Regions from separate parts of the Streptomyces sp. NPDC033178 genome, predicted to be linked through region 2. Evidence: riboswitches for the same ligand, from Rfam matches in the RefSeq annotation. Region 2 holds a riboswitch; the other holds the start of a gene.
The links. A riboswitch is a leader RNA that binds a small molecule or an ion and turns the genes downstream of it on or off. The one in region 2 is predicted to bind glycine.
Positions count from the first base shown of each region.

Region 1: it holds a riboswitch for glycine, as region 2 does, so the genes downstream of both, gcvT (glycine cleavage system aminomethyltransferase GcvT) here and gcvP (aminomethyl-transferring glycine dehydrogenase) in region 2, are expected to answer to the same signal.

Region 1 is NZ_JBVIPT010000016.1:232,122-235,519, reverse strand. It holds gene glyA (serine hydroxymethyltransferase) at 1-413, opposite strand, end outside; gene gcvH (glycine cleavage system protein GcvH) at 427-804, opposite strand; gene gcvT (glycine cleavage system aminomethyltransferase GcvT) at 937-2,064, opposite strand; glycine riboswitch at 2,098-2,226, opposite strand; glycine riboswitch at 2,227-2,334, opposite strand; gene ACZ5VQ_RS34755 (AAA family ATPase) at 2,568-3,254, shown strand; gene ACZ5VQ_RS34750 (enhanced serine sensitivity protein SseB) at 3,371-3,398, shown strand, end outside.
Region 2 is NZ_JBVIPT010000010.1:9,516-12,913, reverse strand. It holds gene gcvP (aminomethyl-transferring glycine dehydrogenase) at 1-1,432, opposite strand, end outside; glycine riboswitch at 1,618-1,713, opposite strand; gene ACZ5VQ_RS24330 (PRC-barrel domain-containing protein) at 1,818-2,192, shown strand; gene ACZ5VQ_RS24325 (DNA polymerase IV) at 2,368-3,398, opposite strand, start outside.

The DNA.
Region 1 (3,398 bases), on a different contig from region 2:
TTGCCGGAGAAGTTGAGCCGCATCCCGTGGGTCAGGTGGCCGCCGTGGGCCAGGTCCAGGCCGAGGATGGTGTCGCCGGGCTGGGCCAGCGCGAACAGCGCGGCCTGGTTGGCGGAGGCGCCCGAGTGCGGCTGCACGTTGGCGTACTCGGCGCCGAACAGCTCCTTGACCCGGTCGATGGCGATCTGCTCGGCCACATCGACGTGCTCGCAGCCGCCGTAGTAGCGGCGGCCCGGGTAGCCCTCGGCGTACTTGTTGGTGAGGACCGAGCCCTGGGCCTCCATGACGGCGACCGGGGCGAAGTTCTCCGAGGCGATCATTTCGAGGGTGGACTGCTGACGGTTCAGCTCGGCGTCGACGGCGGCGGCGACGTCCGGGTCGAGCTCGTGGAGGGACTGGTTCAGAAGCGACATCGGTCAGGAGTCCTTAGCTGCCGGAGAATTCGGTGTACTCGTCCGCGGAGAGCAGGTCCTTCGGCTCCTCCGCGACCCGTACCTTGAACAGCCAGCCGCCCTCGAACGGGGCGGTGTTCACCAGCGCGGGGTCGTCCACGACGTCCTGGTTGATCTCGGTGATCTCACCGGAGACGGGCGAGTACAGATCGCTCACCGACTTGGTCGACTCCAGCTCGCCGCAGGTCTCGCCCGCGGTCACCGCGGAACCCACCTCCGGGAGCTGGACGTACACGACATCGCCGAGCGCGTTGGCCGCGTGCTCCGTGATGCCGACCGTCGAGACGCCGTCCTCGGCGCCCGACAGCCACTCGTGCTCCTTGCTGTAGCGCAGCTGCTGGGGGTTGCTCATGGCCTGAATTCTCCTGTACGCGGGGGAGTGCTGATGCAGGGGGACTGGGGGTGACCTGGGCGGATGTGCTCAGGGTCACTTCATGACGCTCACGGACCAGGGTTCACTGTCCGGCGCTCGCTGGACCAGGATCTACTTCTGGCGCTTGTAGAAGGGCAGCGCCACGACCTCGTACGGCTCGTGGCTGCCCCGGATGTCCACGCCGACACCGGGCGAGCCGGGTGCGGAGTGCGCGGCGTCGACGTACGCCATCGCGATCGGCTTGCCGAGGGTCGGTGAGGGCGCGCCGGAGGTGACCTCGCCGACGACCTTGCCGTCGGCGACGACCGGGTATCCGGCGCGCGGCACGCGGCGGCCCTCGGCGATCAGGCCGACGAGGACGCGCGGGGGCTGCGACTCGGCGCGGGCGGCGGCCTCGGTCAGCGCCTCGCGCCCCACGAAGTCGCCCTCCTTCTCGAACTTCACGACCCGGCCGAGCCCTGCGTCGAAGGGCGTGAGTGAGGTGCTCAGCTCATGCCCGTACAGCGGCATGCCCGCCTCCAGGCGCAGGGTGTCCCGGCAGGAGAGGCCGCAGGGGACGAGCCCGACGGGGGTGCCCGCGTCGGTCAGCGCCTGCCACAGCTTCTCGGCGTCGGCCGGTGCCACGAAGAGCTCGAAGCCGTCCTCGCCGGTGTAGCCGGTGCGCGCGATCAGGGCAGGGACGCCCGCGACCGTGCCCGGCAGGCCGGCGTAGTACTTCAGGCCGTCCAGGTCGGCGTCGGTGAGGGACTTGAGGATCCCGGGGGACTCGGGGCCCTGTACGGCGAGCAGCGCGTAGGCGTCCCGGTCGTCTCGGACCTCGGCGTCGAAGCCCTCGGCCCGCTCCACGAGCGCGTCCAGGACCGTCTGCGCGTTGGAGGCGTTGGCGACGACCATGTACGTGGTCTCCGCGAGCCGGTAGACGATCAGGTCGTCGAGGATGCCGCCGTCGGCCCGGCAGATCATGGTGTAGCGGGCCCGGCCGGGCTTCACACCCCCGATGTTGCCGACCAGGGCGAAGTCGAGCAGCGCGGCGGCCTGGGGCCCGGTGACGGTGATCTCGCCCATGTGGGAGAGGTCGAAGAGACCGGCCTTCGTCCGTACGGCGAGGTGCTCGTCGCGCTCGGAGCCGTACCGCAGGGGCATGTCCCAGCCGGCGAAATCGGTCATCGTCGCGCCGAGCGAACGATGCAGGGCGTCGAGCGCGGTGTGGCGCGGTTCAACGGGGGCGTTACTGCTCACGGTGGGGCTCCCAAGGCATGACGGCGAGGTCGTTCCTCCCCATCTGTCATCGGAACCTGAGAGGTTCGCCGTGACCACCGGTCGACCGGACGGTCACTGACTTGCACCTTGGGTGGAGCCGAAGCCCTGGTGACAGGGGGACGGCCCGCTTTTCAGATGTGCCTCGCCCGCGCGGTAACGGTGCCTGAGAGATTCAAGGGAGGGACTTGCTCCTTCGGCGCCCGGACCACGTACGCAAAAACGTGTCCGGAACTCTCCCGCGCGGATTCAAGCGGCCGGTATGCAGTTGGCGGGCACATCATTGCACGCATCGGAGCGGCGCGGCAGGGGACTCTTCGCGAGGGGGCGGTGCGCGGCGCCTGGCCCGGCCGCATGGCGTCCGCACAGGATCCACAGGCATCCACAGTGATCTGTGACGGGGCTGTGGCAGGACGAGAACAGAAATGAGGGGACCAGCGCATTACCTTCTCTTTACACTCGACGGGGATGGGTCTCCCGACCCCATGGGGAGGACGATCAGGGTGAACAGGACCACGGCGTACGCCACGAGCGCGGCCATCGCGCTGCCCAAGCAGCCCACTGCCCCGGCCGGGGAGGCGTGCGGCCCGCTTCCGGCGCCCGTCGTCCGCGATCTGCGGGAGCGCGCGGGACACAGCCCGCACGGCCTCCGCTTCGGCACGTCCGACCTGGTGGTGGTCACGGGCCTGCCCGGCAGCGGCAAGTCGACCCTGATGCGCCGGGCGGTGACAGGCCGCCGCATCGACTCCCAGGACACCCGCGACCGCTGGGACGGCAGGCTCGCCCGCTTCCTGCCGTACGCGGTCTACCGGCCTCTGGTCCGCGCCGCGCACTACGCGGGCCTGCGCCGGGCCCTGCGGTCCGGCGAAGGGGTCGTGGTGCACGACTGCGGGACGCAGGCCTGGGTGCGCAGCTGGCTGGCCCGGGACGCCCGGCGGCGCGGCGGCACCCTGCACCTGCTGCTGCTCGACGTGGACCCCGGCACGGCCCTGGACGGCCAGCGCGAGCGGGGCCGGGGTGTCTCGCGGTACGCGTTCGCGCGGCACCGCGGCGCGTTCGGCCGGCTCTTGCGTTCCGTGGAGAAGGGCGACCTGCCGGACGGCTGCGGTTCGGCGGTGCTCATCGACCGGGCGGCGGCGGACGTGCTGCGGCGGGTGGACTTCGGCGACTGAGGTCCCAGTGACCGGACGGACCGAGGTCCCGGTGAGCCGGACGGACTGCGGCGGGGGAGGGCGCGTACGCGTAATCTCGACAGCCGCAGACGGCGGTTCGAGCAGGCGGTAGAGAGATGGACTTCCCGGCACAGGACATTCCGG
Region 2 (3,398 bases):
GGTGCGTGAGGTACTCGTCGGTGCGCAGCTGCACGGCCGGCAACGTGTCCTCCGTCGCCCCGTCCAGCGCGGCAACGTCGCCGTCGACCCCGAACGCGGCCCAGACGGCGCCCAGTTGGGCCCGCGTGGTGGTCTCGTCGCAGGCGAGGGACAGGTGGTCGGCGTCGACGAGCCGGAGGTTGACCCCGCCCCGGCGCGCCGCCGCGAGCGTCTCGGCCGCCTTGCCCGGCACCCGCACGGTCAGCGTGTCGAAGTACGCCTCGTGGACGACCTCGACCCCGCCGGCCTTCAGACCCGCGGCGAGGATCGTGGCGTACCGGTGGGTGCGCCGCGCGATGGACTTCAGGCCCTGGGGCCCGTGGTAGACGGCGTACATCCCGGCCATCACGGCGAGCAGCACCTGGGCCGTACAGATGTTGCTGGTCGCCTTCTCGCGGCGGATGTGCTGCTCGCGCGTCTGCAGGGCGAGCCGGTACGCCTTGTTGCCGTCCGCGTCGACCGAGACGCCGACCAGCCGGCCGGGCAGGCTGCGCGCGAACTTCTCACGGACGGCCATGTATCCGGCGTGCGGCCCGCCGAATCCCATCGGCACACCGAAGCGCTGCGTCGTACCGACCGCGATGTCGGCGCCGAGCTCACCGGGCGAGGTGAGCAGCGTCAGGGCGAGCAGATCGGCGGCGACGGTGACGACCGCGCCCAGCTCGTGCGCCCGCTCGACGACGGGCCTGAGGTCCCGTACGGCACCGGAGGCGCCGGGGTACTGGAGGAGCACGCCGTTGATCTCGCGCTCGGCGAGCTCGGCCGGAATGCCGTCGCTCAGGTCGGCGACGACGACCTCGACGCCGGTCGGCTCGGCGCGGGTCTCGATCACGGCGATGGTCTGCGGCATGGTGTCCGCGTCGACGAGGAACAGGCCCTTCTTGTTCTTGCCCATGCGCCGCGACAGCGCCATGGCCTCGGCGGCCGCCGTGCCCTCGTCGAGCAGCGAGGCCCCGGAGGTCGGCAGACCGGTGAGGTCGGCGACCACGGTCTGGAAGTTCAGCAGCGCCTCCAGCCGACCCTGCGAGATCTCGGGCTGGTAGGGCGTGTACGCCGTATACCAGGCCGGGCTCTCCATGACGTTCCGCAGAATGACGGGCGGCGTGAACGTCCCGTAGTACCCGAGCCCGATCATGGAATCCAGCACCTGGTTGCGGTCCGCGAGGGAGCGCAGCTCGGCCAGAACCTCGGCCTCGGTGCGGGCGCCCGGCAGTTCGAGCGAGTCGGCGTTCTTGATCACATCCGGGACCGCGGTGGCCGTCAGCTCGTCGAGCGAGCCGTACCCCACGTGCGCGAGCATCTTGGCCCGGGCTTCGGTGTCGGGCCCGATGTGGCGCTGCTCGAAGGGGATTCCCTGTTCGAGCTCTGAGAGCGGAATACGATGGGCGGTCATTGCGGAGGCCTCCTGGTCTGACGACCTTCGAGGGCACCACTGCATGGGTGCCCGGACGGCCTCCCCCTCTGTCATCTCAACCTGAGAGCTTCACCGGGCCGCCCGCGAAGGCGCACCGGTTTTCACCGTCGGTGAGAGCGGAGCCCGTCAAAAAGCTCGAACACCGCTCTGCTTTCCAGAGTGACCTCGTCCATGCGGTACGTGGGCCTGAGAGATTCCGGGGAGGATTTGCTCCTTCGGCGCCTCCGATGAAGCCTGGAGGACTCTCCCGCACGGGGTCAGCAGCCGTTGCCCAGCGTACCAGCGGGGTTCCCTCGAGTGGCCGCCCTCCTCAAAGTGCTCTTTCGTAGTGCTTACGGATGAGTTGCGAGCAGCTGGAGGGCCCGTGCAGACCGACATCGATCCGCGCAACCTGATAGGCCGCAAGGCGTTCGACCGCAACGGCACCAAAATCGGCACGGTCGACGAGGTCTACCTCGACGACGCGACCGGCGTACCGGAGTGGGCGGCCATACGCACCGGCCTGTTCAGCAGAGACGCCTTCGTCCCCCTGGAGCCCAGCGAGCTGGCCGACGGGGCACTGCGCGTCCCCTTCGAACGCGCCCTGATCAAGGACGCCCCCGACTTCGGAGTGGGCCGCCACCTCTCCCCCGAACAAGAACTCCAGCTCTACCACCACTACGGCCTGGACATAGCCCCCCCGCCCCCCTTCCCGGACCACGACTTCGGCCACCTGGCAGGAAAGGACGACTCCCAGTAAGGGGCTCCAAGGGGGCAAGGGCGACGCCGGTCTGTTTTGGGGCGCGGGGAACTGCGCAGCAAGCCACAACTGACCCGCACCCGCAAACACACCCCAGCCCCGCGCTTTCAGGGGCGCGGGGAACGGCGCAACCAGCCACAACCAACCCGCTCGCACACACGCACCCGCACCGAAGTCACCCCTCCCCGCCCGCCGCAGGCGACCCCGCAGGTGCCCCCACATCCCCAGGCCTCCGCTCCACCAAGGGCAACGGCTCCGCAGCCTCCAGCAAGGGATCATCGCTCCGGAACGTCCGCACCCGCCCCGGCATGGAGTCCGGCGTCTCGAACCGCACAGTCACCCGCCCCAGCCCGCTCCCCTGCACCCACCCGTGCCCAAACTCGGCGTGCCGCACATCGTGCCCCGCATGCCACCGTCTCTCCGCCGGAGGCACCGGCTCCTCGGCCACCTCCTCGGCTTCGTCCTTCTCCGCGTGCTCCGGCTCCTCCTCGGCGGCGGCAGCGGCGGCAGCCGTCCGAGCCTGGGCGAAGAGATCCTCCTGCGTGTAGTCGGCGAGCCCCGAGACCCCCACCCCCAGAAGCCGTACGCCGCCCGTGGTGTCCACGGACTCCAGCAACCGCGCGGCGGCCTCCCGCACCACCGCGGGGTCGTCCGTGGGCCCTCTGAGCGTCTCGGACCGGGTCAGCGTCGAGAAGTCGTACCGCCGCACCTTCAGCACGATGGTCCGCCCCGACAGATGGGCGCCCCGCAACCGCCGCACACACCGGTCGGCGAGCCGCTGGACCTCCATCCGCACCCGCACCCGGTCATGGATGTCCACGTCGTACGTGTCCTCGACGGACACCAACTTGGTGTCTCGCTCGGCCACCACGGGCCGCACGTCGTGCGCTAGCGCCATGGCGTACAGCGCGACCCCGTGGGCCTTCCCCAGGAGCCGTACGAGCTCGTCCTCGCCCGCCTCGGCGATCTCCCCGACCGTGGTGATCCCGGCCCGCCGCAGATGGTCCCCCGTGGCGGGCCCCACGCCCGGCAGCGTACGAACGGTCATGGGGGCGAGCAGTTCCCGCTCGGTGCCGGGCTCTATCAGCACCAGCCCGTCGGGCTTGGCCTGCTCGGAGGCGATCTTCGCGAGCATCTTGGAGGCGGCGAGCCCCACGGACCCGGTCAGCCCGGTGACGGCCCTGATGTCCCCGCGCAGCTTCACCC